3 regions of the Dactylosporangium sp. NPDC051484 genome follow, and region 1 is predicted to be linked to each of the others. Evidence: riboswitches for the same ligand, from Rfam matches in the RefSeq annotation. Region 1 holds a riboswitch; each other region holds the start of a gene.
The links. Region 1 has a riboswitch for cobalamin ahead of AB0367_RS21150 (CbtB-domain containing protein). Riboswitches for the same ligand answer to the same signal wherever they lie in the genome.

Region 1 (10,405 bases):
CCCTGCACCTGCCGCCCGTAGGCGGCGTCGAGGGCACGCACGATCTCCACCGCCCGCGGCTCGTCGACGTCGCCGGTGAAGTGCGCGGACCAGATCTGCCGCTCGTCGCGGCTGAAGCGGGCCCGCACGCCCGCCCAGTCCGCGACGAGGTCAGCGCCGTCGGGCGTGACGACCGCCCGGGTGTCGCGCAGGGCGGCCGCGAGCAGCCCGGCGTCGCGCATCCGGGTCTCGACGGTGTACACGCTCGTGCCGGCGCCCTTGGCCAGGCCCGCGCGGGCCGCAGCGGCGGCGATCGCCAGCGGTATCAGCAACAGGGACACGCTCATCGTCAAACCTCGATCGTCCGGCCGGGTCCGCCGAACGCCGGCATCGGCGCGGTGGGCGGCTCCTCGCCGGCGTCCCAGTCCTCGGCGGCGGTCGCGGCGACCGCGCGGGTCTTGGCCCAGAGCCGGATCGCGTCGAGCTTCTCTGCCTGCGTCACGCTGAGCGGCACCATCGCGGCGACGGCGCGCAACAGGTCCTCGCGGCGCAGCGGGCGGCGCTCGGAGAACGCGTCGAACAGGGCGGCGACGACGGCCTGCTCGATCTCGGCGCCGGAATACCCCGCCGACAGAGTGCACACCTCGCGCAGCAGCGGCTCGTCGAGGTGCAGATGGCCCTGTACCGCGGGCCGCGCCAGCCGCCGCCGCAGGTGCACCTCCCAGATGGAGGCCCGCTCAGCGCGGCTGGGCAGGTCGACGAAGAAGATCTCGTCGAAGCGGCCCTTGCGCAGCAGCTCGGGCGGCAGCCGCTCGATGTCGTTGGCGGTGGCGATGACGAACACCGACCCGGTCTTCTCCTGCATCCAGGTCAGGAACGTGCCGAAGACCCGGTTCGTGGTACCGCCGTCGTTGCTCGCGCTGGTGGCGAAGCCCTTCTCGATCTCGTCCACCCACAGCACGCACGGCGCGCTCGCCTCGGCGGTGCGCAGCGCGGCGCGCATGTTCTGCTCGCTGGAGCCGATCAGTCCGGAGAAGACGCGCCCGATGTCCAGCCGCAGCAGCGGCAGCCCCCACGCGGCCGCGACGGCCTTGGCGGTCAGCGACTTGCCGCAGCCCGGCACACCCGTGATGAGCACGCCCTTCGGCGCGGGCAGCCCGTACTCGGCGGCCGCGGCCAGCCACGAGTTGTCCCGCTTGGCGAGCCAGCGCTTGAGGTTCTCCAGCCCGCCGACCTGGTCCAGCCGCACGTTCGCGTCGACGTACTCGAGCACGCCGGCCTTGCGGACCGCCTGCCGCTTCTCCTCGTGCACCACGTCCAGGTCATTCAGGTTGAGCACGCCATCGTTGACCATCGCCCGGGCGAACGCGTTCTCCGCCTCGTTCAGTGTGAGCCCGGCCGCGGCCTTGGCGAACTTCTCGCGGCCGATCATGTCGAGGTCGATGCGGATCCGCCCGCCGGCGGCGTTGCTCGCGATCATCCCCTCCAGCACCCCGCGGATCTCCGCCTCGCTGGGCAGCGGGAAGTCGACGATCGTGACGTCCTTCTCCAGGTCGGTCGGGATCCGCAGGACCGGCGCGACGATGACGAGCGTGCGCGGCGCGGCCCCGGCCTTGAAGGCCGCGGCGATGTCGCGCAGCCGGCGCACCACGGCCGGCAGCACCGGCACGTCCCCGCCGAGCGAGTTGTGCAGGTCGCGGAAGACGAACAGACCCGGCTGCTGGATGCGCAGCACGGCCTCCAGGGCGTTGTCGGGCTCGGTGGTGTACTGCTGGGCCACCCCGTCGGGCTGCAGCAGCCCGCTCGTCGCCGACCAGGTCCAGACCGGCCGCGGGGTGCGCACCAGCGCCGCGTCGGAGGCGACCGCGGCGAGCTCCGAGAGCACCCGGTGCTCCTCGTACGACTCGACGTACAGGACCGGGAACCTGGCCTTCAACAGCTGCGCCAGGTCGTGGCGGAAACCGGTCACTGGGTTGTCCTCTCCTTACCGGCGGCGGGGCCCTGCGCAGACCCTACGGCGACACCAAGGTCAAATGAGTCCGCTGATTGCCGCCAGCCCTGTCGGAAAGGCGCCACCGGCCGCGAACCCGAAAGGTCTACGTGAGGCGGGCGGAGCCCAGCAGGCTGCCGTCGTAGTCGGAGACCGTGACCGAGTCGACGTTGGCCAGCTGGATCGAGCTCGCTCCGGTGACCCGGGCCTGGGCGGTCTTCGTGCGGCCCCAGCACGCCGCCTGTTCGGCCTGGCCGCCGCGGTCCAGGACGCGCATCACGAAGGGGCCCTCGCCCGGCAGGCCGGCCAACTCCAGCAACACCGACACGCCCCACTGGCGCGGGACCAGGGTCGCCCGGCCAGACAGGCCGCTGCCCTCCGCAGCCACGATCGGGACCACCGTGCCCTCCGGGGCGCTCGCCGACGCCAGGGCCTGCGGCCGCTGCGGGCGGACGGGGCGCACCGCCAGGACGAGCGCGACCAGGGCCAGCACGACGCAGGCGATGGCCAGCGCGACGACCGGGAGGCGGCGGGGGCGGGCCCGGCGCAGGAGGGCGTCCAGGCCGGCGCGCGAGGGGGACGCGAGCGGCGCCGCCGGGCCCGGCGGCAGGCGTTGCAGCAGCTCCGGTACCGTCGCCAGCCGCTCCACCTCGGCCCGGCACTCGGCGCACGTGGAGAGGTGCGCGTCGAGCGTGGCCGCCTCGGCGTCGTCGAGGCCGCCGAGGACGTATGCCCCGAGCAGCCCGCGAACCGCTTCGTGCCCGGCGCTCACCGAAGCACTCCCATCTCCTCGAACACCACACGCAGCGCGCGGACCGCGTAGTACGCGCGCGACTTGACGGTGCCCTCCGGTACCGCCAGCCGTTTGGCGGTGTCGGCGACGGTGCGGCCGTCGTAGTAGACCGACCTGATCACCTCGCGGTGCTCGGCGGAGAGGCGCTCGAGCGCGGCGCGGATGAGCCAGCCCTCGACCAGCTCGTCGACGTTGCCGGGGTCGGCGACGGCGGCGACCGCGTCGGGGTCGCTGACGAGCCTCGGACGGCGCTGGTCGGCCCGCCACGCGTTGCTGACCACGTTGCGGGCGATGGTGAGCAGGTACGCCCGGGTCGTGTCCCGCGTGACGTCGATGCGCTCGATGTGCCGCCACGCGCGCAGGAGCGTGTCCTGCACGAGGTCCTCGGCGCGGTGGCGGTCCCGTTCGTACCGCGAGACGAAGGCGAGCAACACACCGTAATGCTCGGTGTACAGCGCGGTCATGAGCTCCTCGTCGCGCGTCACCACAGCCCCTCTCGACAGCCTCCCCACACGGGTCTACACCACGAGACGGTTCAGGGTTCAACCAAACCGCAGCCGATAGGGTACGGGCGTGAACCCGTACTTCGTCTGGGAGGACCACGAGGCCGGGGCCGGCTGGCGCCCGTTCGCCGAGCTGCTGGAGCCCGGCGTGCTGGCGGAGCGGGTGGCGGTGTCGCGGCAGGGGCTGGTCGCGATGTACGGGCTCGCCGAGGACGCCGTGCCGGAGCGCGTGGTCGCGTCCGTGCTGTTCCTCGGGTACGCGTCGCGGCTCGTGTCGCCGCTGCTGGCGGAGTCCCTGCACGGGACGATCCGCGGGGTGACGCCGGCCGACCTGTGGTGGCGGCCGGTGCCTGGCGGGCCACTGCCGGTCGCCGCGCTGGCGGTCGAGGCGCGCCCGGCCGCGGACCTGTTCGACGTGGCGGTGCTCGGCCTGGTGGCCCCGCTGCTGGAGGTGTTCCGGGCGCGGTTCCGGCTCTCGCCGCGGGTGCTGTGGGGCAACGTCGCGTCCGCGCTCGGCGGGGCGGCCGGGCAGCTGCCGGAGGGCGCGTGGCCGGCAGTGGCGGACCTGCTGGGCAGGCCGCCACTGGCCGGCATGGCGATCGTCGGGCAAGCAAGCGCCGGGCAGAGGTCGCTACGCCGTCGTAGTTGCTGCCTGTACTACCGCATCCCCGGCGGCGGCACGTGCGGCGACTGCGTGCTCAGGCCGGCGTGACCGCCACCGGGCGCTCCGCGACCCGCGGCCGCTCCAGCAGGCGTTCGGCGGACGCGCCGAAGACGAGCCCGATCGCGGTCCACATCAGCAATTGAGCGCCGGCCGCGTACAGGCGGAACTCGTAGAGCAGGTCGGCCGGGAAGCCCGGGAAGATGATCTTCCCGCTACTGTCGAGCAGCGGCGGGGGCGTCTCGGTCGACTGGCCCAGCTCCTTGTTGGCGTCCAGGTCACCGAGGTTCGGCAGCAGCACGAACAGGATGCCGATCGCGAGCGCGTAGGCGCCGACGGCCAGCAGGGCCGCGTTCCACGTGCCGAAACGCGGCTGCAGCCGGCGGCCGAGCCAGGTCGCCAGGATCATGAGCACCACGGAGGCGCCGGTCAGCACGAGGTACAGCGAGCTGCGCAGCCCGATCGTGGCGTCGTTGCCGACCGCCGGCGGATTCGTGGGGTACTTCAGGAACGGCACCAGGAAGACCCCGGTGAACGCCGCCGCGGCCACCAGCAGGGCGAGCGGCCGGGCCCGGATGCGCCCGACCCGGCCGAGGCAGATCGCATACGCGACGGCGAACAGGGCGCCCATCGCGACGCCGAAGAGGATCAGTGCCGCGCCGATGCCGACGTTCTCCTGGATGGCGCGGCTGAAGATCTCGTGCTCGTGCCCCTCACCCAGGGCGTGCGAGCGGCCATCCTCGTAATCGATGGCCTGCTGGATCAGGGGCTCGGCGAGGATGCGGGCGAAGACGAACGCGAGCACGCCACCGACTGCGCCGGCCAGCAGGCCGCGCAGGATGAGTCGCTTTTCCATTGTGGGCGGGAGCCTGCTCAGTGGCAGGGGAAGCCGAGGAAGTGGCGGCCGTCGTGCACGAACTCGTGCAGGTGGGTGTCGCTGCCGAAGATCGACACCGCGCCCTGGTCGATGCCCACGAAGTAGTAGACCAGCAGGGCGAGCAGCGCGGTGCCGCCCAGCCAGAACAGCGAGCGGGAGATCGGCAGGACCAGCGGGGTCGTGGTCGCCTGGGGCGTCTCGGCACTGGAGATGGAGCTCATCTGTGGCCTCCTTCAGGGATCGTGCGTCCCTCGTGTGGATGGGGAGTCGTGGCGGCGGAGTATCCTGACTCACCGCGAGAGGCGGCTCACAGTGGCGCGACCGTGCTGGACTTGCACCAGCTTCCCTCACCCCGTCACACGTCAGACACTAAGAGTCGGGCGCTCCTTACGTCAATCGGGCCGGCACCCGTAGGCACCGGCCCGTGGCCATTCACACACACTTCACACACGCACGCCCGGCGGGATCACTCCGAAGATGAGGGCCGTGGACCCCGACCCCTTGTGGTTGATGAACCCGCCGCAGAGCACCGACCCGCCCGTCGCCGGGAACCGCGCGAGCCCGGCGAGAATCTCCAGGCTGACCCGGTGCCGCCGGTACACCAGCAGCGAGGCGCGGTACTCCGGGTCGGTGCCCAGGTCGGGGCCGAACGTGTCGATCCCGGTGCCGCCGTTGTGGCCGATCCGGCCGGTGTCGATGAACCACTGCACGGTCTCCGGCGCGAAGCCGGGCTGGTGCAGCACGCCGTCGGCGTCGAGGTTCGGGAAGGCCGGGGTGCCCCACTTGTACTCCCAGCCGGTCCACATGATGATCATGGACTCGTCGGGGATGCGGCCGTGGCAGCGCTCCCACTGCTTCACGTCGTTGACGGTCAGCGCGTAGTCGGCGTTGCGCGCGCACTTGTCCCGCACGTCGATCTTCACCGCCGGCAGGAACAGGTCGTTGGGGTCGAGCTCGTCGGCGAGCGGCTCGCCGGCGTTGAAGTGGCCGGGCGCGCCCCAGTGCGTGCCGGTCGCCTCGCCCTCCCGGACGTACTGCAGGTAGTACCCCTCGTTCTCGATCGTGGCGATGGTCTCCAGCGTGAACTCGGGGTCGCCGGGGTAGATGTTCGTCTTCGCCGGGTCGTTGACGTGCGACAGGCTGATCAGGCGGGTCTTGCCGGGCCGCAGCGCGGCGCCACCGGCGGGGGCCGCCGAGGCGGTCCCGGCGAGCCCGGCGGCGCCGGCGACGGCTCCGCCGGCCGCCGCCAGCAGGTGTCTTCTCTGCATAGTTCTCGAATCGTCCCTTCGCATCCGTGCACGACGATGTCGCTGCCGACTGTAGGGCCTTCGGCGCCACCCGTCCGGGACCTTCGGCCCGGCCCGGCGCGCGCCCGCTCGCCTACGATCGCGCCGGCGGGTGATCTTTCGCGAGATCGGGGAACCTTCGCCGTGCCGCGTGCGACTAAGGGAAGACCGACGGATCCGGAAGGTGGCCGCGTGTCCAAACGACAACGCGACTCGCGTGAATACGCGCGCCGAATGCGAATGATCCAGGAGCGGGCGACCGCCCGGCGCGGCCGGATGCGCGTGGCGTACTCCGCCATCGGCGTGGTGCTGCTGATCTTCGCCGTGATGATCGTGGTCAAGCTCGGCAGCGCCGGCGGCGGACAGGAGGCGCCGAGCGCGATCCCCACCGGCACCGCAGCCGCCGAGATCGTCCAGGGGGTGACGACGGTGCCGGCCGCGACGCTGGACTCCGTCGGCAAGGGCTCCACCCAGGTGCTGCCCTCGGTGATCACCGGCCAGCCCCCGCTCACCGACGGCGGCAAGCCGCTCATCCTGTACGTCGGCGCCGAGTACTGCCCGTTCTGCGCCGCGCAACGCTGGCCGGTGGTCGTCGCGCTGTCGCGGTTCGGCACGTTCAACAACCTCGGGCTGACCACGTCGGCGGCCGACGACGTGTTCCCGAGCACGCCGACCCTGTCGTTCCACGGCACCACGTACACCAGCCAGTACATCGCCTTCCAGGGCGTGGAGACGTCCACGAACGTGCGCAAGAACGGCCAGTACGAGCCGCTGGACAAGCTCACCGACACGCAGGCGCAGATCTTGCAGAAATACAACGCGCCACCGTTCGTACCGAAGGACTCCGCCGGCTCGATCCCGTTCATGGACTTCGGCAACAAGGCGGTGCTGAGCGGCGCCACGTTCAGCCCCCAGCTGCTGCAGGGGCACACGTACGAGCAGGTGGTGAGCGCGATCCGGGACCCGGACAGCCAGCTCGGCCGGGCCGTCACCGGCAACGCCAACGCCTTGACCGCCCTGATCTGCCGGATGACGGGCAACCAGCCCACCGACGTGTGTTCCAGCGCCGCCGTGCAGGCATTCCAGGGGGAGTTCGCCAATGTCGGCAAGTGAAGCCGCGATCGACCGGCGGCTCGTACAGTCCTGGGTGCCGATCACGTCGCTGGTGCTCGCCGTGGCCGGCCTGGCCGTCTCGGTGTACCTCACGATCGAACACTTCACCTCGTCGACCACCCTGGCCTGCCCGGATACCGGCGCGCTGAACTGCCTGAAGGTCACCACCTCAGAGCAGTCGGCGGTGTTCGGCATCCCGGTGGCGGTGCTCGGCCTGGTGTACTTCGTGGCGATGCTGGTCCTCTCGCTGCCGGCCCTGTGGCGCTCCACCAGCCCCGCGATCCGCTACGGCCGGCTGGCCCTCGCCTCGATCGGCGTCCTCTTCGTCTTCTACCTGGTCTTCGCCGAGCTGTTCACGCTGAACGCGATCTGCCTGTGGTGCACCGCGGTGCACGTGCTGGCGGTCGGGCTGTTCGTGGTGACCGTGGTCGGCACGGCGTACGCCGATCCGTCGGACCTGTAGCCGCGATCGGGAACTCCGCGGGGGTGTGTCGCGACTATCCGCGCGACACATCCCCGGTATCCCGAGAGGAACTCCCGCCATGCGCCTGACCCATGTGGTCCGCGCCGGTGTGGCCGCGACCGCGGCCGTCGCCGCGACCCTGGCCTTCCCGGCCGCGGCCTCCGCGCACGTCACCGTCAACCCGAACACGGCCGTCCAGGGCGGCTACACGAAGGTGACGTTCCGCGTACCGAACGAGCGCGACGACGCCAGCACCACGAAGGTGGAGGTGGCGATCCCGACCGACAAGCCGATCGTGTCCGTGTCGCTCAAGCCGGTGCAGGGCTGGACCGCGACGACGGAGACCACGAAGCTCGCCACCCCGGTCAAGACCAACGACGGCGACGAGATCACCGAGGCCGTCTCGAAGATCACCTGGACCGCCGACGCGAACTCGGCGATCAAGTCGCACCAGTTCCAGGAGTTCGACGTCTCACTCGGCCCGCTGCCGCAGACGGACCAGATCGTGTTCAAGGCCCTCCAGACGTACTCCAGCGGCGAGATCGTCCGCTGGATCGACGAGCCCTCGGCCGGCGGCGAGGCCTCGCACCCGGCCCCGGTCCTGAAGCTGACCAAGAAGGCCGACACGACGACGGCGGCGGCCACCACGTCGGCGGCCCCCGCGGCCGGCGGCGGCTCGTCGGACTCCGGCGGCAACGGCACCGCGATCGGCCTCGGCATCGCCGGCCTGGTCCTCGGCCTGGCGGGCCTGGTGACGGGCGTTCTGGCCTACCGCCGCGCCTCGGCCCCCACCGCCTGACTCAGCACTGCCCGGCCCCCGCGGGCACCGATGGGCTCGGACGCGCTGCGTCCGGGCCCGTCGCCACTGGCAGCCTTGGGACGCGCCGTGTCCGAGCCCCTCGCCACCCGCAGCCTTGGGACCCGCTGCGTCCAGGCCCATCACCACTGGCGGCATTATGGCCACTTGGCTACATTGACGAGATGGCCCGCTACCATGAGCTCGCCGACGCGCTACGCGAACAGATCGCGTCCGGCGCACGGCCGCCCGGCGAGCCCGTGCCCAGCGCCGACCGGCTGGCCCACGAGCACGGCACCGGACGCGACACCGCCCTGAAGGCACTGCGGCTGCTGCGCCGCGAGGGCCTGCTCGTGCTCGGCCGGGACAACGTGGTGCGGGTCGGCCCGGCACAGCTGCGCACCGCGCGCGGGGCGCCCGGGCGGCCGCCGACGATCATCGACGTGCCGCCGGAGGGCGTGGTGCGGGCCCGGATGCCGACGCCGAAGGAGCGCGAAGAGCTCGCCCTGCCCGACGGCGTCCCCGTCCTGGTGGTGCGGCTCGGCGAGGACGAGGAGGTCCACCCGGCGACCGGCACCGGCATGCGCTGGCCGACCGGCTGAACGCACCCGGCCCCGGCTCGGCACCCAGGTCCAGCCCCGGCTCGGCGCCCAGGTCCGGCCCCGGGTGGGGCGCCCAGGTCGTGCCCCCGGTCGGCACCCAGGTCAGAGCGGGTCAGAGCGGGTCAGGCCGGATCCGGCGCGTGGTCGACTACGACGACCGTCACGTTGTCGCGGCCGCCGGCCAGCACGGCCCGGCGCACGAGCTCCTCCGCGGCCTGCGTGGGATCCTCGAAGGCGGCCAGGACGGTGGCGATCTCCTCGTCGGCGACCTCCAGGGGCAGACCGTCGGAGCAGACGAGATACCGCTCCCCCGGCACCGCGGTGCACACCCACAGGTCCGGCCGGGGGCCGGGGTCGGTGCCGAGTGCGCGGGTGATCACGCCCCGGCGCATGGTGATCGACTCGGGGGCGACGTGGTCGACGGTGATCTGGCTCAGCTCACCACCGGCAAAGCGGTACACCCGCGAGTCCCCGACGTTGAACACGATCCAGCACTCGTCGCCGTCGGCGATGCCCAGGCAGAGGCCGGCGGCCGTGGTGCCCATGCCGCCCTGGTCCGGGTCGGCGGCAGCCGCGGCGAGGATGTCCTCGTTGGCCCGCACGATCTCGTCGCGCACGTCGAGCGGGCCGGCGCCGCCCCGGGCGGCGGCCTCGTCGAGGCGCTGCAGCGCGGCGACCGCGATCCGGCTGGCCACGTCGCCGGCCGCGTGCCCGCCCATGCCGTCGGCGACGGCGAAGACGCTGGTGCCGACGAGGGCGCTGTCCTCGTTGCGGCGCCGAACCTTGCCGACGTCGGTCGCCGCGCCAGCACGGATGTTCGCCATCAGTCCTCCACCGCCATCAGACCTCCACCGCGTCGGCACACCGCACGCGGCCCGCCATCAGACACCCCACCGGCGGCACGAGACCACCGCGGCCGAACCACCATCAGACACCGGCCGGCTGCGCGAGCAGGTCCAGCGCCAGCGCCGCGATCGCGCACTGGTCGCACTCGCCCGGCACGACCCGGCCGCCCGCGCGGCCGGCACAGGTCGCGGGTGACGAGCGAGGCGACCCCGGCGGCCACCGCGATGCCGGTGGAGACGCCCGGCTGGAAGTCAAGACGCCGGCGCACGACGTCGGCGTCGCGATCGCCCGCGCAGCGCAGCACGAACTCCAGCTCCGCGAACGTCAGCGTCACCGGGCCGCCGGTCGCGTCGCCGGTCAGCTGGTCCGCTCGATGGTCGGCCATGGCCGCTGCATGCTCCCTCAACGCGCTGAGATTACCGGTGGCCGCAAGCCCCGCGCGACCCGGCCGCACCCTTCTCCCCGGCCCCTGCGGCATCGCCCCGCCGGTCGCGCG
Region 2 (10,405 bases), on a different contig from region 1:
CTGCCGGCGATCGCGTTCACCGAGCACACCGACTTCGTGTCCTGGACCGTCGACGCGGCGCTGCTGCCGGAGCGTTTCGCCCGCCACCTCGCCGACCCCACGCACCTGGCCCCGCCGCCGCTGGACGTGGCCGGATACCTGGAGGCGGTCGACCGGTGCCGCGCGAAGTACCCGTCCCTGAAGATCATCACCGGCGTCGAGCTCGGCGAGCCGCACTGGTTCGCCGAGCAGACCGCGGCGCTGCTCACCAGCGCCCCCTTCGAGCGCGTCATCGGCTCGCTGCACTCGCTCAGCGTCGACGGCCGGCACCGCCTGGTCGAGGACGAATACGCGCTGCGCGGGGTCCCCGAGGTCCTGCGCGACTACTTCGCCGAGACGATCCGCATGATCGAGGCGTGCGGCGACTTCTCGACGCTGACGCACCTCGACTACCCGGTGCGCTACCTCCCCGCCGGCTACGAGTTCCGCCTCGCCGACTTCGAGGACGAGGTCCGCGAGGTGCTGCGCGTCCTGTCCGGCACCGGGCGCGCCCTGGAGGTCAACACGCGCCGGACCCTGGAGCCGGCCCTGCTGCGCTGGTGGCGCCAGGCGGGTGGCACGGCGGTGAGCTTCGGCAGCGACGCCCACCGCCCGGACATGGTGGCAGCCGGTTTCGCCGAGGCCGCCTCCCTGGCCGAGTCCGCCGGGTTCCGCCCGGGCCGGCACCCCTACGACCACTGGATCCGCTGACCGGGCGGGCCGCCTACCGCGCGATGGTCCGCCGGTCCGGCAGCGGACCCGGGTGAGCGGCAGGCGCAAAGGCCACCGACCTCGGCAGCGGGCCACTTACACCCGACCGCACGGGGTGCCATCTGTGCGCCACCCTGGACCCGGGCCGCGACACGACCCGCAGGCCCGCGCGCACGATTGCGGGTCAAACAACGCGCGGTGCCGTCCCGAGGCCGGGACGACACCGCGCGAGCGGAGCGTGGAGCAGATCAGCCCAATTGTCCGTGGGCTGTCAGGCGATTACTTTCCGTTGCCAGACGGGTTGGCGTCCGGGTCCGCGACGAACGCGAGCTGTGCCCGGCGCCGACGGATGGCGAGCAGTGCGATGCCGCCGGCGACGAGCGCGGCACCGGCCAGCGCCGTGCCGCCCACCGCGACACCGGTCACCGGCAGGCCACCACCCGGCGTGGAGGGGCTGACGGACGGGACCGGGGTCTGCGAGGGGTCAGTGCTGGCCTCCGGGGTGGCCGACACACTCGGTGAAAGACTGGCCGACGGGCTTTCCGAGGGGCTTTCCGAGGTGGACGGCGAGGTGGACGCCGACGCCGAGGTCGAGGGCGAGATCGACGCCGAGGGCGAGGCCGACGGCGACTTCGACGGCGAGGGGCTGGCGGCGGGACCGCCCTGGCAGGTGTGGCTGACGTTGAAGTCCTTGGCCTTCGTGTTGTTGTTGTCCACCCAGGCCTCGCCGTCCAGCAGCCTCCAGCCGTACGGCACGACGATGTAGGCCTTGCTGGAGCCCTTGTCGGTGATGATGCCGTAAGGGTAGGCGCCGGGCGTATTCGAGATGGTGATCGGGACGGTGTTGCCGCCGGTGTCGCGGAACTTCAGGTCCAGGGTGACGAAATCGGCGTCGTTCCCGGGCAGGACGAACACGAAGCCGTCCTTCCCGGCGCCACGGTCCTTGTTCGGAATGTGGTCGCAATCTTTCTTGAAGGCCGCGGCCGTGGTGTTGCGGTGGGACGACTTTAACGGCACTTTGACCGCCGCGGCCGCGGTGCCGGCAAACAGCAGCACGGCCGCGACGGCCGGGACGGTAGCTAGGACAAGGCGACGAACTAACACGAAGGATCCTCCGAATGGATGCAACGGACTGCAAAGAAGTGCGGGAGGAGCCTTTGCTGTTACTCAAGATGCGAATGTTGCCTAAGGTGTTCAGGTCATTGCGCACAGGTGATTGATAAATCGCCGCGTACCCGATGATTCGGGCAATGAGGTGCCGCGGCCGTAGTCCGGGGCGCCCGGTCCAAATTTTCCGTCAGCTCACGCCCGCGGGGCGCCGGCCAGGACGGTGGTGACGACTCGGCGCACGGCGTCGGGGGTCGGGGGCGTGCCGGCGCGGTCGGCGTAGAGCAGGTGGCCCGAGCCGACCAGCATGGCGCCGAGCGTGTTGACGTCGGCGTCCGCGGCGACGCGACCCAGGTCGCGCTCCGCGGCGAGGTACACGCCGAACATGACGGCGGCCTCGGTGAGCACCGGAACGCCGGCCGGCCAGGTCTCGCGCAGCCGCGCACGCAGCTCGTCGCGAAACGTGACGAGGGCGACGATCGCCACGGCGACCGAGCCGAACACCGCGGCGAGCGCGCCGCTGATGTTGTCCGCGACGGTGCCGGTGCCGGCCGCACCACGCAGGGCGACGGCCTGGGCGTCCATCCGGTCGACGCGATCGAGCACGAACTGCGCCAGGAAGGCGTCGAAGTCCTCGAAGTGCCGGTGCAGCACCCCATCGCCTCCGAACGGTAGCGGAGTCCTTCGGGGCGGACGCGGAGCGCTACGACCGGGCCCGGCCGAGCTACCCGGATGCCCTCATCGAGCGGATCGCCGCCGCGAGCCCCGGCCGCAGCATCCTCGACGTCGGCTGCGGCACCGGGATCGTCGCGCGCCGGTTCCAGGCGGCCGGCTGCGAGGTGCTCGGCATCGACCCCGATCCGCGCATGGCCGAGGAGGCCCGCCGGCGCGGGCTCGACGTCGAGGTGGCCACCATCGAGGCCTGGGAGCCGGCCGGCCGCACGTTCGACGCCCTCGTCGCCGGCCAGGCCTGGCACTGGGTGGACCCGGTCGCGGGCGCGGCGAAGGCGGCGGCGGTGCTGCGGCCCGGCGGCCGGCTGGCGCTGTTCTGGAACGCGTCCGAGCCCCCGCCCGACCTGGCCGAGGGCTTCGCCGCGGTCTGCCGCCGGGTCGTGCCCGACCTGCCGATGATGCACCGCTGGTCGTTCGGCGGGGACGACTACGCGAAGCTCGCCGCCAGGCCGGCGGAGGCGATCCGGGCCAGTGGCGCGTTCGGCGAGCCGGAGGACTGGCGCTTGCCGTGGGAGCGCGAGTACACCCGCGACGAGTGGCTCGACCAGGTGCCGACCTCCGGCGTCGCGAGCCGCCTGCCGCCGGACACGCTGGCCGAGATCCTCGCGGGCTTCGGCGCCGTCGTCGACGCGGCGGGCGGCACCTTCACCATGCGGTACACCACCGTCGCCGTCACCGCCGCGCGGACCTGACCGTCAGGCGTCGTCCTCCAGGTCGCCCTCGGTCTGCAGGTAGACCTCGCGCAGGCCGTCCAGCGTGGCCGGCTCCGGGTGCTCCCACATGCCGCGGTCGGCCGCCTCCAGCAGGCGCTCGGCGATGCCGTGCAGCGCCCACGGGTTGGACTCGGTGAGGAACTTGTGGTTGTCCGGGTCGAAGACGTAGGACTCGGCCAGCTTCTCGTACATCCAGTCGGCCACGACGCCGGCGGTGGCGTCGAAGCCGAAGAGGTAGTCGACCGTCGCGGCGAGTTCGAAGGCGCCCTTGTAGCCGTGCCGGCGCATCGCGGCCAGCCAGCGGGGGTTGACCACGCGGGCCCGGAAGACCCGGGCGGTCTCCTCGCTCAGCGTGCGGGTGCGCACGGCGTCGGGGTTGGTGCTGTCGCCGACGTAGGCGGCGGGCGCCCGGCCGGTCAGGGCGCGGACCGTGGCGACCATGCCGCCGTGGTACTGGAAGTAGTCGTCGGAGTCGGCGATGTCGTGCTCGCGGGTGTCGGTGTTCTTCACCGCGACGCTGATCCTGCGGTACGCGCCCTCCATGTCGGCGCGCGCCTCGACGCCGTCGACGCCGCGACCGTATGCGTAGCCGCCCCACACGGCGTAGACCTCGGCGAGGTCCCGGTCGTCGCGCCAGTTGCGGCTGTCGATGAGCGGGAGGATGCCCGCGCCGTACGCACCGGGCTTGGAGCCGAAGACGCGCAGCGTGGCGCGCCGCTCGTCGCCGTGCCCGGCCAGATCGGCGTGCACGTGCGCACGCACGTAGTTGTCCTCGGCGGACTCCTCGGCGCTGGCGGCGAGCCGGACCGCGTCGTCGAGCAGCGCCACCACGTGCGGGAAGGCGTCGCGGAAGAAGCCGCTGATGCGCATGGTCACGTCAATGCGCGGGCGGCCCAGCTCGGCGAGGTCGATGAGGTCGAGGCGGGTGACGCGACGGGACGCGTCGTCCCAGACCGGGCGGACGCCCAGCAGCGCGAGCGCCTCGGCGATGTCATCACCCGCGGTGCGCATGGCGCTGGTGCCCCACATGGACAGGCCGACGGACTTCGGCCATTCGCCGTGATCCGTCCTGTACCGCGAGAGCAGCGATTCCGCCATCGCCTGGCCCGTCTCCCACGCCAGCCGGCTCGGCACCGCCTTCGGGTCGACGGAGTAGAAGTTGCGACCGGTCGGCAGCACGTTGATCAGACCGCGCAGCGGCGATCCGCTCGGGCCGGCCGGCACGTATCCGCCGTCGAGCGCGTGCAGCACCATCGTCAGCTCGTCGGTGGTGCGCGCCAGCCGCGGCACGATCTCCTCGGCGGCGAAGCGCAGCACTCGCACCACTTCCGGATTATCCGAAACATCCGATACCTCGGATACATCCCAATTGCGGGCCTCCATCGCGGCGACCAGCTCCCGCGCCCGCGCCTCGGCCGCGTCGACCGCCGTGCGGTCCGTCGAGGACTCGGACAGGCCGAGCGCCTCGCGCAGGCCGGGCAGCGCGGCGACCTGGCCGCCCCACATCTGCCGGGCGCGCAGCATCGCCAGCACCAGGTCGACCCGCGCCTCGCCGGTCGGCGCCTGGCCCAGCACGTGCAGGCCGTCGCGGATCTGCACGTCCTTGACCTCGCACAGCCAGCCGTCGACGTGCAGCAGGAAGTCGTCGAACTCGGCGTCGTGCGGCCGGTCGGCCAGGCCGAGGTCGTGGTCGAGGCGGGCGGCCTGGATCAGCGTCCAGATCTGGGCCCGGATCGCGGGGAGCTTCGCCGGGTCGAGCGCGGCGATCGTGGCGTGCTCGTCGAGCAGCTGCTCCAGGCGGGCGATGTCGCCGTAGGTGTCGGCGCGGGCCATCGGCGGCACCAGGTGGTCCACGAGCGTGGCGTGCGCGCGGCGCTTGGCCTGGGTGCCCTCGCCCGGGTCGTTGACCAGGAACGGGTAGATCAGCGGCAGGTTGCCCAGCGCCGCGTCGGCGCCGCACGCGGCGGACATGCCGACGGTCTTGCCCGGCAGCCACTCGAGGTTGCCGTGCTTGCCGACGTGCACGACGGCGTGCGCCGCGAAACCGGCCTCGGACGAGTCCGCGAGCCAGCGGTACGCGGCCAGGTAGTGGTGGCTCGGCGGCAGGTCGGGGTCGTGGTAGATGGCGACCGGGTTCTCGCCGAAGCCGCGCGGCGGCTGGACCATGACGACGACGTTGCCGCGGCGCAGGGCGGCCAGGACGATGTCGCCGGTGGCAGGGTCGACGAACAGCTCGCCGGGGGCCGGGCCCCAGTGCCGCTCGATCCCGGCGCGCAGGTCCTCGGGGAGGGTGGCGAACCAGGCGGCATACCGCTCGGCGGAGATGCGCACCGGATTGCCCCGCAGCTGCTCCTCGGTCAGCCAGTTGACGTCCTGGCCGCCCGCGGCGATGAGCTCGTGGATGAGCGCGTCGCCGTCGGCGGGGAAGCCCTCCCCCAGGTCGTACCCCTGCCGCGCCATCGCCTCGAGCAGCCGCACGACGCTGGCCGGCGTGTCCAGCCCGACGGCGTTGCCGATGCGCGAGTGCTTCGTCGGATACGCGCTGAGCATGATCACGACGCGCTTGTCCGCGGCGGCCAGGCCGCGCAGGCGGGCGTGCGCGACGGCGATCCCGGCGACGCGGCCGGCGCGCTCGGGGTCCGCGACGTAGACGGTGAGGCCGTCCTCGTCGATCTCCTTGAACGAGAACGGCACCGTGATGAGCCGCCCGTCGAACTCGGGGATCGCCACCTGGGTCGCGGTGTCCAGCGGCGAGAGCCCGTCGTCGTTGGCATCCCAGCCGTCGCGGCTGCTGGTCAGGCACAGGCCCTGCAGGATCGGCACGTCGAGGGCGGCGAGCGCGCCGACGTCCCACGCCTCGTCCTCGCCGCCGGCCTGGGCGTCGGCCGGGCGGGTGCCGCCGGCCGCGAGCACGGTCACCACCAGCGCGTCGGCCCGCCGCAGCGTGTCGAGCAGTTCTGGCGGGGCGGTGCGCAGCGAGGCGGCGAAGACCGGCAACGCGCGGGCGCCCTCGGCCTCGATCGCCTCGCAGAGGCGCTCGACGAACGCGGTGTTTCCGGCCACGTGGTGCGCGCGGTAGTAGACGACCGCGACCGTCGGGCCGTCCGGCTCGGGGCCGCCGGCTGGAGTTGGACGGCCCGAGCGCTCCAGCACACCCCAGGCCGGGGTCTCCACCGGCGCGGCGAAGCCGTGGCCGGTCAGCAGGACGGTGTCGCAGAGGAACCGGTGCAGCTCGGCGAGGTTGGCCGGGCCGCCGAAGGCGAGGTAGGCGTGGGCCTGCGCGGCGAGGCCGGCCGGCACCGTGGAGTGGCTCATCAGCTCGGCGTCGGGGGCCTGCTCGCCGCCGAGGATCACCACGGGCAGGCCGGTGGCCAGGAGCGTGTCGAGGCCGTCCTGCCAGTCGCGGTACGCGCCGAGGAAGCGCACGACGACGAGTTCGGCGCCGGCGGCGAGACCGGGCAGGTCCTCGACCGTGGTCCGGGCGGGGTTGGCCAGCCGGTAGTCCGCGCCACTGGCACGGGCGCTGAGCAGGTCGGTGTCGGACGTCGACAGCAGCAGGATCACGCCGGGGTCCTCCCTCGGGGTCCGCGCCCCAAGTCGGTCGGGATTGGGTCCGGCGGCGGAGAGTCTCCTGACTCCCGGATCGGCGCTCGCCCCAGGCCTTCCCGGACATATCCGGTGGCCTTCGTCGCTGGAGGCTTGCTCCCCGGTCACAGTGGCGGGACCGCCCCGGATTCACACCGGGTTCCTCCACACGTCGCCGTTGTACAGCAGGCCCAACTCTGCGCGACGAGCCTGCGCCGCGTCAAGCGCAGGTAGTATCCGGCGCGTGCAGGCTGCCAGCGAACGTGACGCCCCCGACAGGTGCCCGGGCGCCGTGCAGGTGCACGAGGCCGCCGACGGCGGGCTCGCGCGCATCCGCCTGCCCGGCGGGCGGCTCACCGCCGCGCAGCTGGAGGTGCTGCGCGCGGCCGCCGCCGAGCTGGGAGACCCGGCGCTGGAGCTCACCTCGCGCGGCAACGTGCAGGTCAGGGCGCTGCGGCCCGGCACGGAGCACGAGCTCGGAGCCCGGCTGACCGACGCCGGCCTGCTGCCCTCGGCGACGCACGAACGAGTGCGCAACATCATCGCCAGCCCGCTGAGCGGCCTCGACGGGCGCGGCGAGCTGGACGTGCGGCCGGTCGTGCGCGAGTTCGACGCGCGGCTGTGCGCCACGCCGGAGCTGGCCGGGCTGCCGGGCCGGTTCCTGGCCACGATCGACGACGGCCGCGGCGACGTGACCCCACTGCTCGGCGACGTGGGGCTGCACGGCTCGCGGCTGGTCCTGGGCGGCACCCCGACCAGCGCCTCCGGTGGGGCGCAGCTGCTGGTCCGGGCCGCCCTGGCCTTCCTGGCGGAGCGGGCCGCGCAGGGCTCCCGGGCCTGGCGGCTCGCGGAGCTCGAGGACGGCCCGGCGCGGGTCGCGGCCCGGCTGGGCGCCGCGGTCACGGCCGACGGGACCAACCGTGCGAATGCCGTTAAACCGGGGCTGATCGCCCAGCCCGGCGGGGGCGCCGCCGTGGTCGTGGTCGCGCCGCTCGGGCTACTCACGGGCGCCCAGTCGGCGGCGCTCGCGGGCGCGGCGAACGAGATGATCGTCACGCCCTGGCGGACCGTCGTCGTTCCCGCGGTACCGATGGAAGAAGCTGACCCGACCGTTGCCGGACTGGCCGCCACCGGGCTCACCGCCGACCCCGCCTCGCCGTGGGCCGGGGTCACGGCGTGCGCCGGGCGGCCGGGCTGTGCCAAGGCGCTCGCCGACGTCCGCTCGGACGCACGGGCCGCCGTGGCCGCCGCCGGCGTGCGGGAGCCCGGCGCGGTGCCGGTGCACTGGGTCGGCTGCGAACGGCGCTGCGGCGCGCCGAGAGGAAGGCACGTGGAGATGCTGGCGACGCCCGGCGGGTACCGGAGCGCGGTCGTATGACGCAGCACAGTGACCTGACGGCGGAGTACGTCCGCGACGGCGCCGAGATCTACCGGCGCTCGTTCGCCACGATCCGGGCCGAGGCCGACCTGTCCGCGCTGCCCGCCGACGTGGCGCAGGTGACGGTCCGCATGATCCACGCCTGCGGCATGGTCGACCTGCCCGCCGACGTCGGCTACTCCCCCGGCGTCGTCGTGGCCGCGCGCGCGGCGCTGCGGGGCGGGGCACCGATCCTGTGCGACGCCGAGATGGTCGCGTCCGGCGTGACCCGCGCGCGGCTGCCCCGCGACAACGACGTGGTGTGCACGCTGCGCGATCCGGCCGTACCGGAGCTGGCGCAGCGGCTCGGCACCACGCGCAGCGCGGCGGCCCTCGAACTCTGGCGGGGCCGCATCGACGGCGCCGTCGTCGCCATCGGCAACGCGCCCACCGCCCTGTTCCGGCTGCTCGAACTGATCGGCGAGGGTGCGGGCACCCCGGCCGCGGTGCTGGGCATCCCGGTCGGGTTCATCGGCGCCGCCGAGTCGAAGGCGGCCCTGGCCGGCTCCGGGCTGGAACACCTGGTGGTGCACGGCCGCCGGGGCGGCAGCGCGATGACGGCCGCCGCCGTCAACGCGATCGCGGACGAGAAGGAATGACCACGGTGGACAGCGGCAGGCTCTTCGGTATCGGTCTGGGTCCCGGCGACCCGGAGCTCGTGACGGTCAAGGCCGCCCGGCTCATCGCCGCCGCGCCGGTCGTCGCGTACCACAGCGCCCGCCACGGGCGCAGCATCGCCCGCTCGATCGCCGCGCCCTACCTGCGCGCGGACCAGATCGAGGAGGCCCTCGTCTACCCGGTGACGACCGAGGACACGCCCGACTACCGCGGCGTGATCGAGGAGCACTACGACGCGTGGGCGGCCCGCCTCGCCGCGCACCTCGACGCCGGCCGCGACGTGGTGGTGCTGTGCGAGGGCGACCCGCTCTTCTACGGGTCGTACATGCACATGCACAAGCGGCTCTGCCGACGGTACCCCACCGAGGTCGTCCCCGGCGTGACGTCCGTTTCCGGCGCGTCGGCCGCGCTGGGCCGGCCCCTCGTCGAGCGTGACGAGGTCCTCACCGTGCTGCCCGGCACGCTGCCCACCGACGAGCTCGCCGAGCGCCTGGCCGCCACCGACTCCGCCGCGGTGCTGAAGCTGGGCCGCACGTTCGGCCGGGTCCGCGAGGCGCTCGAGCGCGCCGGCCGGCTCGGCGACGCCTGGTACGTCGAGCGCGCCACCACCGCCGACGAGCGCACCGCCCCGCTGGCCGAGGTCGACCCGGCGACGGTGCCGTACTTCTCCCTGGCCCTGCTGCCCTCCCGCGTCCACGAGGAGACCGCGGCCGCGCTGGCCGAGGCCGCCCCCGCGCCGGCTCAGGGCGAGGTCGTGGTGGTCGGCCTGGGGCCCGCCGGCCGCGACTGGCTCACCCCGGAGGCGCAGGCCGCGCTCGCCGCCGCCGAGGATCTCGTCGGCTACGGCCCCTACCTGGCGCGGGTCCCGGACAATCCGCGGCAGCGCCGGCACGCCTCCGACAACCGCGTCGAGGCCGAGCGCGCCGAGTTCGCGCTGGCGCTGGCCAAGGAGGGGCGCCGGGTCGCGGTGGTCTCGTCGGGCGACCCGGGCGTCTTCGCGATGGCCGCCGCCGTGCTGGAGGTGGCGGCCGAGCCGCGCTGGAAGGACGTGCCGGTGCGGGTCCTGCCCGGCCTGACCGCCGCCCAGGCGGTGGCGAGCCGGGCCGGCGCTCCGCTGGGTCACGACTTCTGCGTGCTGTCGCTGTCCGACCGGCTCAAGCCGTGGGACGTCATCGCCGCCCGCCTGGAGGCCGCCGCCCGCGCCGATCTGGTCATCGCGGTCTACAACCCTGGCTCGCGCACGCGGACCTGGCAGGTGGAGGCCGCGAAGGAGCTGCTACTGCGCCACCGCGCCGCCGACACCCCGGTCGTGCTCGGCCGCGACGTCGGCGGCCCGGCCGAGTCGGTCCGCGTGGTGCGCCTCGCCGACCTCGACCCGGCCGAGGTGGACATGCGGACCCTGCTCATCTTCGGCTCGTCGCAGACGAGGCTGCAGGACCGCGGCGGCGAGACACCGGTGGTCTGGACCCCGCGCCGCTACCCCGCCTGAGGCCCGTCCTCAACA
Region 3 (10,405 bases), on a different contig from region 1:
CGGCGATGAAGGCCGCCCGCTCCACGGCGCCGATGCGGCCGGCCCCTCCCCCGCCGCCGGGCGGCAGCAGGTCGTCGTCGATCGTGACGAGCGTGAACCCGGCCCGCTCGGCGATCTCGGCGACGTGACGGACCCGGCGCGGGCTGAGCAGTTCCGAGGGCGGGTGGGCGGCGCGCCGCCAGGCGGCGGGATGGGCGCCCTCCCCGTCGATCTCAACGGCGAGTACAAGGGACATGAGCGAAACGCCTTTCTGCGCTCGGCACGCACGGCTTCCCTACGTGCCGCCGATGGCCACGATCATCGTCACGGGTCGGCGACCGGCGGGAAGAACAAGCCGTTGCTGGCGCTGAGGCCGCCATCGCTGACCAGGACCTCGCCGGTGATGTACGACGCCGCCGGCGAGGCCAGGAACCAGATGACCTCCGCCTGCTCCCGCGGCTCGGCCCAGCGCCCCAGCGGGATGCGCCGGGTCAGGTCGCCAGCGAGGACGGGGTCCTCGCGCACCGCGGCGGTCCGGGCGGTCAGCGTGAGGCCCGGCGCGATCGCGTTGATGCGGATGCCCTGGTGGGCGTAGTCCAGCGCCGCCGACCGCACGAGGTTGACGGCGGCGGCCTTGGTGGTGTTGTACGCCCACGTGCGCGGATCGCCGCGCAGCGCGGCGATCGATGCGGTCACGACCACGGCACCGCCACCGGCCGCACGCAGAGCGGGAGCCGCCGCCCGGATGCCGAGTGCCGCACCACGCACGTTGACGGCGTGAATCGCGTCGAGCGCCGCGATCGCACCCTCGTCCTCCAGCGGCGGCGCACCACCGGCGCCGGCGTTGAGCACCGCGACGTCGAGCCGCCCGAACCGGCTCAGCGCCAGGGCCACCATCTCCTGGTTGGCCCGCTCCCGCGCCACGTCGCCGAGCAGTGTGACGACACCGTCCACGCCGGACAGTCCGGCCAGCCGCACCGGATCACTGTCGACGGCCACGACACCGAATCCACGGGCCGCGAACAGCTCCGCGGCCGCGCGGCCGATGCCGCTGGCGGCTGCCGTCACCACCACCGCCTTGCGCGGTGCGGACACCCGACCTCCTCGATTGATGTCCGACTAAGCCTATCTGCTTAGTAGAGTTACGTCCACCCATCCCCTGCCGGTCCATGCCATCACGGCGTGAAGGTCCCGGTCATGGTGTCTCGTCGATCATGCGGCGCACGCGCGCCACCCGGTCCGGCGCGGGCACGACGGGACAGGTGGCGCAGAAGCCGCCGTCGCCCGTCTTGAACATCAAGCAGCAGCTGTTGCGGTGGTGTGTCTGCCAGCGGTGCCCGCCGACCGGCAGGCTGTTCACACAGCACAGCCCTCTGGTGGCGGGGTGGTGCTCCAGCAGCGACTCGGTCTCGGCGACGAACCGGGCCGGGTCCGGCTGGGTCCAGGAGATGGCACGCATCGCCGTGGCGATCCCGCTGGCCACGTTGCCCCAGAGCGTGCGGCGGCCGACCCTGGTGATGCGGTGCCAGGCGTCGACCGCGTGGGCGAGGTTGTCCTCGACCATCCGCCGCATCAGCCAGGCGAGGGTGTCATCCGCGCCTGGCCGGTCCTGTGCGGGCGCGGTGGTGAACGCGGCGTCGGTGAGACGGCCACCTGTCAGGTGAACCCACGTGTTGGCGGCGGCCGCGTCGATGCCTCGGCCGTCCAGCCAGTACCGGGCGAGGACCGGCCCGGTGACCTGGTTCACGTACTGGCAGAACAGCAGCGACGCCGCGGCGACGGTGTGTTCGGTATGCCGGGCCCGGCGATGCTCGGCGACGAACTGCGTCAGGTGGGGCCCGAACAACGCGCTCGCGGGATGCCAGCCATCTGTCTCGGGCAGGCCGCGCGGGGCGATGAAGCGGGCGCCGAGTGGCGGGCGGTTCATGCCGGACCGTACCTGAGAACGGGTGTGTCGGCGACCAACGCCTTGCTGTGTGGATGGGTGGGTGCGGTGAGCAGGTCGGCCGTCGCCGCCTCCTCGACGATCCGGCCGCGCTCGAGGACGATGACCCGGGCGCAGAGCGCGGCGACCGCGACGAGGTCGTGGGAGATGAACAGGTAACTGAGCCCGTCGGCCCGATGCAGCTCGGCGAGCAGGTCGCGGATCTGCGCCTGCACCGGCAGGTCCAGCGCCGAGAGCGGCTCGTCGAGCACGAGCAGCTTCGGCCGGGGCGTCAGCGCCCGGGCGATGCAGGCACGCTGGCACTGGCCGGTGCTCAGCTCGTGCGGATAACGGTGCCGCAGCGCGGGATCGAGTCCGACGAGTTCGAACGTCTCCAGGACGGACCGGCTGCCGGGGAAGTTCCGCGCGGGCTCGGCGACGCTGCGCCCGACGGTCCACCTGGGATCGAGCGCGGCTCGGGGATCCTGCGGGACGAGTTGGACGTCGCGGCGCCACCGGCGCTCCCGGCCGGTGCGCCACAGTGAGCGGCGGATCGGCAGGTCGTTCCAGGAGACGCCGCCGGATGTGGGCCGTTCCTGGCCCAGGACGCAACGGCCGATGGTGCTCTTGCCGGCACCCGAGGCACCGACGAGGCCGACGGTCTCGCCGGGGGCGATGCCGAACGTGACATCGTCGAGCGCCGTCCTGCGACCGTACACTTTGGACAGACCGTCAACGCGCAGCATCGATCAGCTTCCTGGTATAAGGGTGAGCGGGCGCGGCGAACACCTCTTCGGTCGGTCCCTGCTCGGCCAGCCGGCCGTCGTGCAGGATCGCGACCCGATCGGCGACCTGCGAGACCAGCCGCAGGTCGTGGGAGATGAACAGCATGGAAATGCCGAGCGTGCGCCGCAGCGTGGCCAGCTCGTCGAGGATCCGCGCCTGGGTGCTGACGTCGAGGGCGGTGGTGGGTTCGTCGCAGATGAGCAGCCGCGGCCGGTTGATGATCGCGATCGCGATGCAGACCCGCTGCCGCATGCCCCCGGAGAGCTGGTGCGGATACGCCCGCATGAGGTCGCGATCCAGGCGAACGAGATCCAGCGCGGCCAGGGCGCGTCGCCTGGCCTCGGCCCTGGAGACGCTGGCATGGGCGCGGACGGTCTCGGTGAGCTGCCTGCCGATCGTGAGGACGGGGTTGAGCGCGGTGAGCGGGTCTTGCGTGACGAGACTGACGTGCCGGCCGCGGACCTGCCGCCAGTCGGTGTCGCGCCAGCCGTCCGTGGGCGCACCGAGCAGTTCCAGCGAGCCGGTGACCGACATCGGCGGGCGGAGCAGGCCGAGCAGCGCCGCGGCCAGGGTGGACTTGCCGGACCCGCTCTCACCGACGAGCCCGAGGCACTCCCCCGCCCGCAGTTCGAGCGTCACACCGTCAAGGATGCGGACATCGCCGGCCCGCACGCTGAGCCGGTCGAGGCGGGCGAGGACGGCCGCGTCCGGCGCGAGCGTGACGACGCGGGGAGCACGGCCGCGGCGGGCGCCGCGCGGCGACAGGCGTGGGTTTCGCGGTTCGAGCGCGTCGCGGACCGCGTCGCCGAGGTAGGTGACCGCCACGACAACGAGCACGATCGCCGCGCCAGGCGCGAGGAACATCCACGGCGCGTCCTGCACGAACCCACGCGCCTCGTTGAGCATGGCGCCCCACTCCGGCTGCGGAGGGCGCACCCCGAGGCCGAGGAACGACAGCCCGGCGACGGCGATGATGACCTCGCCGACGTCCACCATGGCGAGGATGCACACCGGCCCGGCGAGCCCGCCGAGCACGTGCGTGCCGACGATCCTCCACTGTGGACTGCCGGCTGTCCTGGCGGCGGCGACGTACGGCTCGTCGCGCAGCTGCAGCGCGTAGCCGCGTACCACGCGCGCGTAGCCGGGCCACGACACGACGCTCACCGCGAGCAGCAGGCCGGCGAGACCGGCGTCGAGCAGCGCGGCGACCGCGATCGCGAGAACCAGCCTGGGGAAGGCGAGCAGTACGTCGATCACCCGGGTGACCACCAGGTCGAACCAGCCGCCGAGGTAGCCGGCCGCCGCGCCGGCGAGCGTGCCGGCCACCACCGTGACCGCCACGGTGACGGCGGCTGTGGCCAGGGAGGCCCGCCCGCCGTACAGCACGCGGGCAAGCAGGTCGCGCCCGAAGTTGTCGGTGCCGAACGGGTGCGCGGCCGACGGTGGCAGCGTCGCGTCGAGGTAGTTCACGGCCGTCGGGTCGGCGCCGGTCAGCCACGGTGCGGCCGCGACCGCCGCCACCACGACCGCGAGGACGACCAGCAGGACACCGGCGAGCCGGTCCCGGCGCGGGATCGCGAGCAGTCGGTGCAGCGTCCTCATCCAGCTCCCTCCACCCGCACCCGAGGGTCGATCAGCCGGTAGCCGAGGTCGACGGCGAGGTTGATCAGGACGTACGCCAGGGCCATGGCGATGGCGAACGCCTGGATGACCGGGTAGTCACGCCCGGTGATGGAGTCCACGACGTACCGGCCGACACCCGGCCACGAGAACACGGTCTCCACCACCACGGCGCCGCCGAGCAGGCCTGACACGATGAGTCCGGCGTTGGTGCACACCGGCAGCAGCGCGTTGCGCAGCGCGTGCCGCAGCACGATCACCCGCCAGTGCAGCCCTTTGGCCTCGGCGGTCGCCACGTACGGCTGGGACAGCGCGTCGAGCAGGCTCGCCCGCAGTAACCGGGACACCCCGGCGGCCAGGCCGAGGCCCAGTGTGACGGCCGGCAGGACCAGGTGCGCCGGTGTGCCCCGCCCGTACGTCGGGAACCAGCCGAGGCCGACGGAGAACCCGTACATGAGCAGCAGCCCGAGCAGGAATCCCGGTACCGACACACCCAGCAGGGTCACCAGGCGGGCGACACGGTCGGCGACCCGGCCGTGCCACACCGCCCCGGCGATCCCGGCCGGTACCGCCACCACGACCATGACGACGAGTGCGGCACCGGCCAGTTCGAGCGTCGCCGGCAGCCGCATCCACAGCTCGTCGAGGACCGGGGCGCCGCTGCGCAGCGACGTACCGAGGTTCCCGGTGAGGATGCTGGTCAGCCAGCCCACGTACTGCACCGGGTACGGCTCGTCCAGGCCGAGGTCACGGCGCAGCGTGGCGAGGTCCTCCTGCAGGCGGCTGATGTCGGCGCCGGGCTCCACCATGGACAGCAGGATCGCGTGGCTCGGGTCACCGGGGATGAGCCGGATCATCGTGAACACCACGATCGAGATGCCCAGCAGTACCGGCACCGTCGCGGCAAGCCGCACGGCGACGTAGCGAAGCATCGGGCCGGTTACCGCGCCAGCCACATGCCAGGCAGGATCCGCCGCGACAGGTTCGGCTCCACGCCGCGCACCCGGGGCGCGTAGGCCGCACCCCACTGCGTCGAGGCGTACAGGTAGACCAGCGCGACATCGTCGAGCAGGATTCGCTGCGCCTGCTTGGCCAGTTCGGCCTGCTTCGCCGGGTCGAACTCGGTGCCGAGCTGGTCGATGAGCGCGTCGGCCTGCGGGTTGCTGTAGCCGCCGTAGTTGGACACGACGCCGGTGCGGTAGAACGAGCGCAGCTGTCCGGCGATGTCGCCGGTGGCCGAGCCGCACGAGCAGTACGTGGCGATCTCGAAGTTGCCGTCGAGCATCATCTGGTTGGAGGCGGTGGTCTCGACCGGGGCCAGCTCGGTGGAGATACCGACCTTCTTCCACTGGCTCTGCAAGGCGATCGCCAGGGGCTGGAACACGGTGTACGTCAGGATCTTGAAGTGCAGCCGGGTGCCGTCCTTCGCCCGTACCCCGTCCGGGCCGGGCGACCAGCCGGCGGCGTCGAGGATCGCCGCGGCCTTGGCGGCGTCGGTGGTCGTGCCGGAGTCCACGGCGTAGGGCAGCCCGGCGGGAAAGTGCCCGGTCGCCGCCTTGGCGTAGCCGTGGTTGAGCCCGTCCACCAGTTCCTTGCGGTCTGCCGCGAGATCGAGGGCCTGCCGGACCGCCTTGTCCCGCAACGCGGGGACCTTCGTCGTGTTCAGCCAGATGTTGCGGGTGGTCGGCGCCGGCGAGTACACGCTGAATTTCGTGCCGGACTTCTCGTACTGCAGGCGCTGATCGATCTCGACGTTGAACTCGGCGTCGGCGTCACCGGAGCGCAGCGCGAGCATCCGGGCCTGCGGGTCGGAGCCGAGCCGCGCCTCGATTCGCTTGAGCTTGATGCCGCCTTCGGGCTTGCCCCAGTAGTCCGGGTTCGCCTCGGCGACCAGCGTCTCCCCCGGCACGAACTGGACCGGCTTCATGAACCCGGTCAGGTCGGGGTCGCGGTTGAACTCGTCGCCGCGCCGGTCCGCCTCAGCGGCATTGTGAATGCCGTACGTGGTGAGCCGGAACGCCAGCCCGGGGTCGGGAGTCTTCGTCGTGATCCGCAGTGTGGTGGCGTCGGCCGCGGCGAACTCCATCGCGCCGAGGATCGACTTGGCGCGCGGGTTCTTCGCCTTGTGCCGCTCCAGGGACGCCTTGACCGCGGCGGCGTCGACCGGCGCCCCGCTCCAGAACCTCAGACCACTGTGGAGTGTGAACTCCCACACGGTGGGCTCGACGGTTCGCCATGACGTGGCCAGACCTGGCCGCAGGGTGGCGTCGTCGTTCTGCACGACCAGGGACTCGGCCAGGCCGTTCTCGAGGATCCGCTGCGCGTCGATGTGGACCGGATCGAGCGACCTCGGCATGTTGACCGTCAGGAACTTCAACGTCTGTTCGGCGGCGGGCTCGTCGGACGTCGCGACCGGATTGGCGCTGCCGCAACCGGCGAGCGCAAGGGACAGCACGGCGACCAGCGCCGCCGCCCGGAAAATGGACAGCATGCGGAACATCAGCCTTCCAGCACCTCGTGGACAGGGTGTACACGTGCGTGCCGTGGCCGGTCTCCTGGCTGACGGGAGGTGCGTCCCCGGCCGGCCTTCCCAGGCAGAACTGCCCAGTGACCCCACAAGGGTGGATGCCGGAGACTCCCGATCACAGTGGCGAGGGCCGCGCCGGCGTTCCACCGGACTTCCCGAGCACCACGACTCCGGCAGACTACGCAGAGGCCAACCGCACCGACAAGATCCGAATGAGGCATGCCACACTTGCCTGCGCCCGGCAGGTTATGGCCCCCACCGCCGCACCCTTGCCGGCTCCCGCCAGCAGGACCGGCACGTCATCCTGACACCTGTGGATGGAATTCGTGTTGCCGCCGGTCGCGTCGCCCCGTACGGTCTTGGCTCATGTTCTCGCCCAGTGACGTCTAGCCGTCAGGCTTCGACACGGATCCCCCATGGACAACCTCACGTCGACGCCGCCTCGATCCCTGTGGCGTCAGCACGACTTCCGGCTGCTGCTGGGAGGACGACTGGTCTCACAGCTGGGCGACTCGCTGCAGTTCCTCGCGCTGCCTCTGCTGGTCATCACGCTGACCGGGTCCTCGACGCAGGCGGGTGTCCTGCTCGGCCTGCAAACCGTGGTCTACCTCGTCTTCGGACTGCTGGCGGGCGCGCTGGCCGACCGCTGGGATCGCAAGGCCACGATGATCTGGTGCGAGATCGGGCGTGGCGTGCTGACCGCCACCATTGCCGTAGCCGCGGCGTTCGGCATGCTCGGCATGCCGCAGCTCTATGCCGTCGCGGTGCTGAACGGCGTGCTCAGCACCATGTTCGGGGCGGCGAACAGTTCGGCGTTGCCGAACATCGTCAGCAACCGCGACCTACCCGGCGCGCTGGGCGCGGCCGGGGCGATGTCCAACACGCTTCGCATCGTCGGCGGCTCCGTGGCGGGCATCGCCTTCGCCGTGAGCCGGATGCTCCCGTTCGCGTTCAACGCCGCTTCGTTCCTGGCGTCGGCCGTGTCCTTACGCGGCATCCGCGCCGACTTCCAGCAGGCACGGGCCACGACGCCGGCTTCGCCGCGCGCACTCGTGATCGACATCGGTCGCGGGCTGGCCTGGCTGTGGCGCAGACCGGTGATCCGGACGCTGGCGCTGCTCGATGCCGCAGACAGCCTGCGGTACGGCGCCGGCTACTTGCTGATCATCATGCTGGCCAGGCAACTGGACGCGAACCCCACCCAGGTCGGCATGGTGTTCACCGGCGCGGGCGCCGGCGCCCTGCTCGGCAGCCTGCTGGCACCCGCGCTCACCCGCCGGTTTCCGCTCGGGGCCCTGTCCGTCACGATGCTGTGGGTCGAGGCGACGGCCTTTCCGTTCTACGCGGTGGCGCGGACGTGGTGGCTGCTGCTGGTCGTGGCGTTCGTGGAGTCGGTGGTCTCGCCCGTCTACATGGTCGCCCTCGACTCCTATCGGCTCGCCGTCACCCCCGACGCCCTGCGCGGCCGAGTCACCAGCGCGATCGACACGCTCACCACCGGAGGCGCAGCGATGGGCACCATGGCCAGCGGCGCCTTGATCGCGCTGCTGGGAGCACCGGCACTGACCATCGTCCTGGCCGGATGGCTGACACTTCTCGCGCTCGTGGCGACACTGAGTACAACCGTCCGCACGGCTTCGGCGACATCCTGAGTGATGGTCCCGCACGGCCGACACGAGTCACGGACAACCGACCACATCCGGTGGGGTCGCCGACCACATCCGGTGGGGTGGCCGACCCGGCCGGTGGGGTGGCCGACCCGGGCGGTGGGGTGGCCGACCCGGCCGGTGGGGTGGCCGCAGTCGGGTCGACCGCGCGGTCGCCGCAGCCGGGGTCGGTGATCACTGGCGGCGTTGGCAGGCGGCCCACCCGCCGAGCACCGCGCCGGCGGTGAAGTCGCGGGCCGAGCAGGTCCGGCGCGGGTGGGGCGGCCGGGTCCGGGATCGTGGTGCGCTTGCGGCGCCGCTGGTGCCGGCCGACCACCCCACGTTCACGCATGATCCGTTCGACGCGTTCGCGCTTGACCCGCACACCCTGCTCGCGCAGCTCGACGGCGACACGCGGGAAACCATCGGTGCCGCCGGACGCCGCGTGCAACGTGGCGATCCGCTCGGCCAAGGCGTCCTCGGCGGCCACACGCCGCCGCCGGTCCGCCTCACTGGCCAGCCACCGGCAGATCATCGATCCATCTCCCTGGCGAAATATGCGGCTGCCCAACGCAGGATCTCCTTTCTCGGCCCGCAGTTCGGCCACCTCCCGACGCAACCGGCGATCTGGATGATTGATGCCTTGAAGATTCAGTGGTCGTAGGCGATGAGGGACCGTTTGCTGGGCCGCCGAGAGTTCGGTTGCGCCAGATGACGCCGGCCAGGGCGCGGCCGCCGTGGGCTTCGACGTCGAGTTGGCCGTTGAGGGTGTCGAAGACGATGCCGCGTGTTCCTCCGCGATCCGCCGGACCCGGTCCGACACGACCATGCCGGTCGGGGCGATCGTGGTCATGCCGAGCCGGCGCTGCGCTATCCACCCGTTGGACGGCAGCCGAACGCCCGCCACGTCCACGCCGCAGGCATGCCCAGCCAGAGCTTCGGCCGTCCAATGCCGATCGAGGAGCCGGCCGGTCATGTCCCGCACGATTACGCAGAGCCAGCCGACCCGCTCTGCGACACCGGCAGCGTTGAACAACCGGCCGGTGGCCTCCTCGACAAGGCGGAAGGTGATACAGGTCGCGGTCGCGTCACCGCTACCGTGCATCGAGACATTCGGGAATTGGCGCCGGTGGTCCATGGGGACAGTGGTTGCTTGTTCTCGCCTTGTGGAGCATTCGGCGGAAATGCCGATCGGCCGTGCGCGGCATTGCCGAAAGGCGGCTGCGCTGCACCGGGGGCCGTATATTGCCGCCTATCATTCGGTGCGTTGCCGGGCCGGCGGGCCGGCGCAGCTGTGGCGTGGACGCGCGACGACGCTTCGGGACGGGACCGGGCCGCCCGTCGCCGCCCACCTGGCGCGGCGCGGGAGCGCAGTCGTCTGCCACGGTGCTGCTCGCGGGACGTCGCGCCTGGCCAGGTCGTGCCTGGTCAGGCAGCGTGACTGGCGGAGGCGGCGAGGGCGGCACCGGCTCCTGCACCGATCCGTCCCGCTGGTCGCTGACCGTCGGCTGGGTGTCACCGCGCAGGCGGCGCAGCTTCTCGGCGTGCCGTCTGACCAGGCCCCATTCCCGATGCCGAGCATGCTCCCGGCGGAACTGCTCATTCGCCGGACAATAACGACGTGACCTGGTCCTGTCACGCATGGCAGCCAATTCCGTCTTCGAAAACAATTGCAACTGCCCCATACATGTGATTATCCCAGAACCCGACCGAAACCACCGCCCCGAATAGCAGTCCATAATGTCAAATGGTGCACGCGCATGCCGGGCAACGGGCTCTGCAGTGACCGTCTCGTGGGCGGTGACGCTCACGAGAGACACCAACGACCGATTCGGCGTTTCGCATGACGCGCATCTCCGGGCCGCCGTGATGTCTGGGCTTCCCCCTGAGACTGGACGTTGGTCCAGAGGAAGTGGTCCCGTT

Region 2: another riboswitch for cobalamin. It lies ahead of cobN (cobaltochelatase subunit CobN); the one in region 1 lies ahead of AB0367_RS21150 (CbtB-domain containing protein).
Region 3: another riboswitch for cobalamin. It lies ahead of AB0367_RS31820 (ABC transporter substrate-binding protein); the one in region 1 lies ahead of AB0367_RS21150 (CbtB-domain containing protein).

What each region holds. Positions count from the first base shown of each region.
Region 1 covers NZ_JBFAZX010000012.1:87,305-97,709, reverse strand. The annotation lists gene AB0367_RS21180 (hypothetical protein) at 1-326, opposite strand, end outside; gene AB0367_RS21175 (AAA family ATPase) at 329-1,948, opposite strand; gene AB0367_RS21170 (zf-HC2 domain-containing protein) at 2,076-2,741, opposite strand; gene AB0367_RS21165 (sigma-70 family RNA polymerase sigma factor) at 2,738-3,247, opposite strand; gene AB0367_RS21160 (ferric iron reductase) at 3,336-3,977, shown strand; gene AB0367_RS21155 (CbtA family protein) at 3,964-4,782, opposite strand; gene AB0367_RS21150 (CbtB-domain containing protein) at 4,800-5,024, opposite strand; cobalamin riboswitch at 5,057-5,192, opposite strand; gene AB0367_RS21145 (cyclase family protein) at 5,247-6,071, opposite strand; gene AB0367_RS21140 (DUF929 family protein) at 6,282-7,202, shown strand; gene AB0367_RS21135 (vitamin K epoxide reductase family protein) at 7,189-7,665, shown strand; gene AB0367_RS21130 (YcnI family protein) at 7,745-8,464, shown strand; gene AB0367_RS21125 (GntR family transcriptional regulator) at 8,647-9,063, shown strand; gene AB0367_RS21120 (protein phosphatase 2C domain-containing protein) at 9,186-9,887, opposite strand; gene AB0367_RS21115 (hypothetical protein) at 9,887-10,405, opposite strand, start outside.
Region 2 covers NZ_JBFAZX010000003.1:194,263-204,667, reverse strand. The annotation lists gene AB0367_RS07250 (histidinol-phosphatase HisJ family protein) at 1-729, shown strand, start outside; gene AB0367_RS07245 (hypothetical protein) at 1,009-1,833, opposite strand; gene AB0367_RS07240 (TetR/AcrR family transcriptional regulator) at 2,032-2,490, opposite strand; partial or broken gene AB0367_RS07235 (class I SAM-dependent methyltransferase) at 2,553-3,260, shown strand; gene cobN (cobaltochelatase subunit CobN) at 3,264-6,845, opposite strand; cobalamin riboswitch at 6,906-7,032, opposite strand; gene AB0367_RS07225 (precorrin-3B synthase) at 7,111-8,244, shown strand; gene AB0367_RS07220 (precorrin-8X methylmutase) at 8,241-8,882, shown strand; gene AB0367_RS07215 (precorrin-2 C(20)-methyltransferase) at 8,879-10,390, shown strand.
Region 3 covers NZ_JBFAZX010000029.1:47,450-57,854, forward strand. The annotation lists gene AB0367_RS31790 (LLM class flavin-dependent oxidoreductase) at 1-235, opposite strand, end outside; gene AB0367_RS31795 (SDR family oxidoreductase) at 304-1,074, opposite strand; gene AB0367_RS31800 (IucA/IucC family C-terminal-domain containing protein) at 1,175-1,906, opposite strand; gene AB0367_RS31805 (ABC transporter ATP-binding protein) at 1,903-2,649, opposite strand; gene AB0367_RS31810 (dipeptide/oligopeptide/nickel ABC transporter permease/ATP-binding protein) at 2,636-4,291, opposite strand; gene nikB (nickel ABC transporter permease) at 4,288-5,241, opposite strand; gene AB0367_RS31820 (ABC transporter substrate-binding protein) at 5,250-6,809, opposite strand; cobalamin riboswitch at 6,837-7,018, opposite strand; gene AB0367_RS31825 (MFS transporter) at 7,253-8,488, shown strand; partial or broken gene AB0367_RS31830 (hypothetical protein) at 8,853-9,620, opposite strand; gene AB0367_RS31835 (transposase) at 10,395-10,405, shown strand, end outside.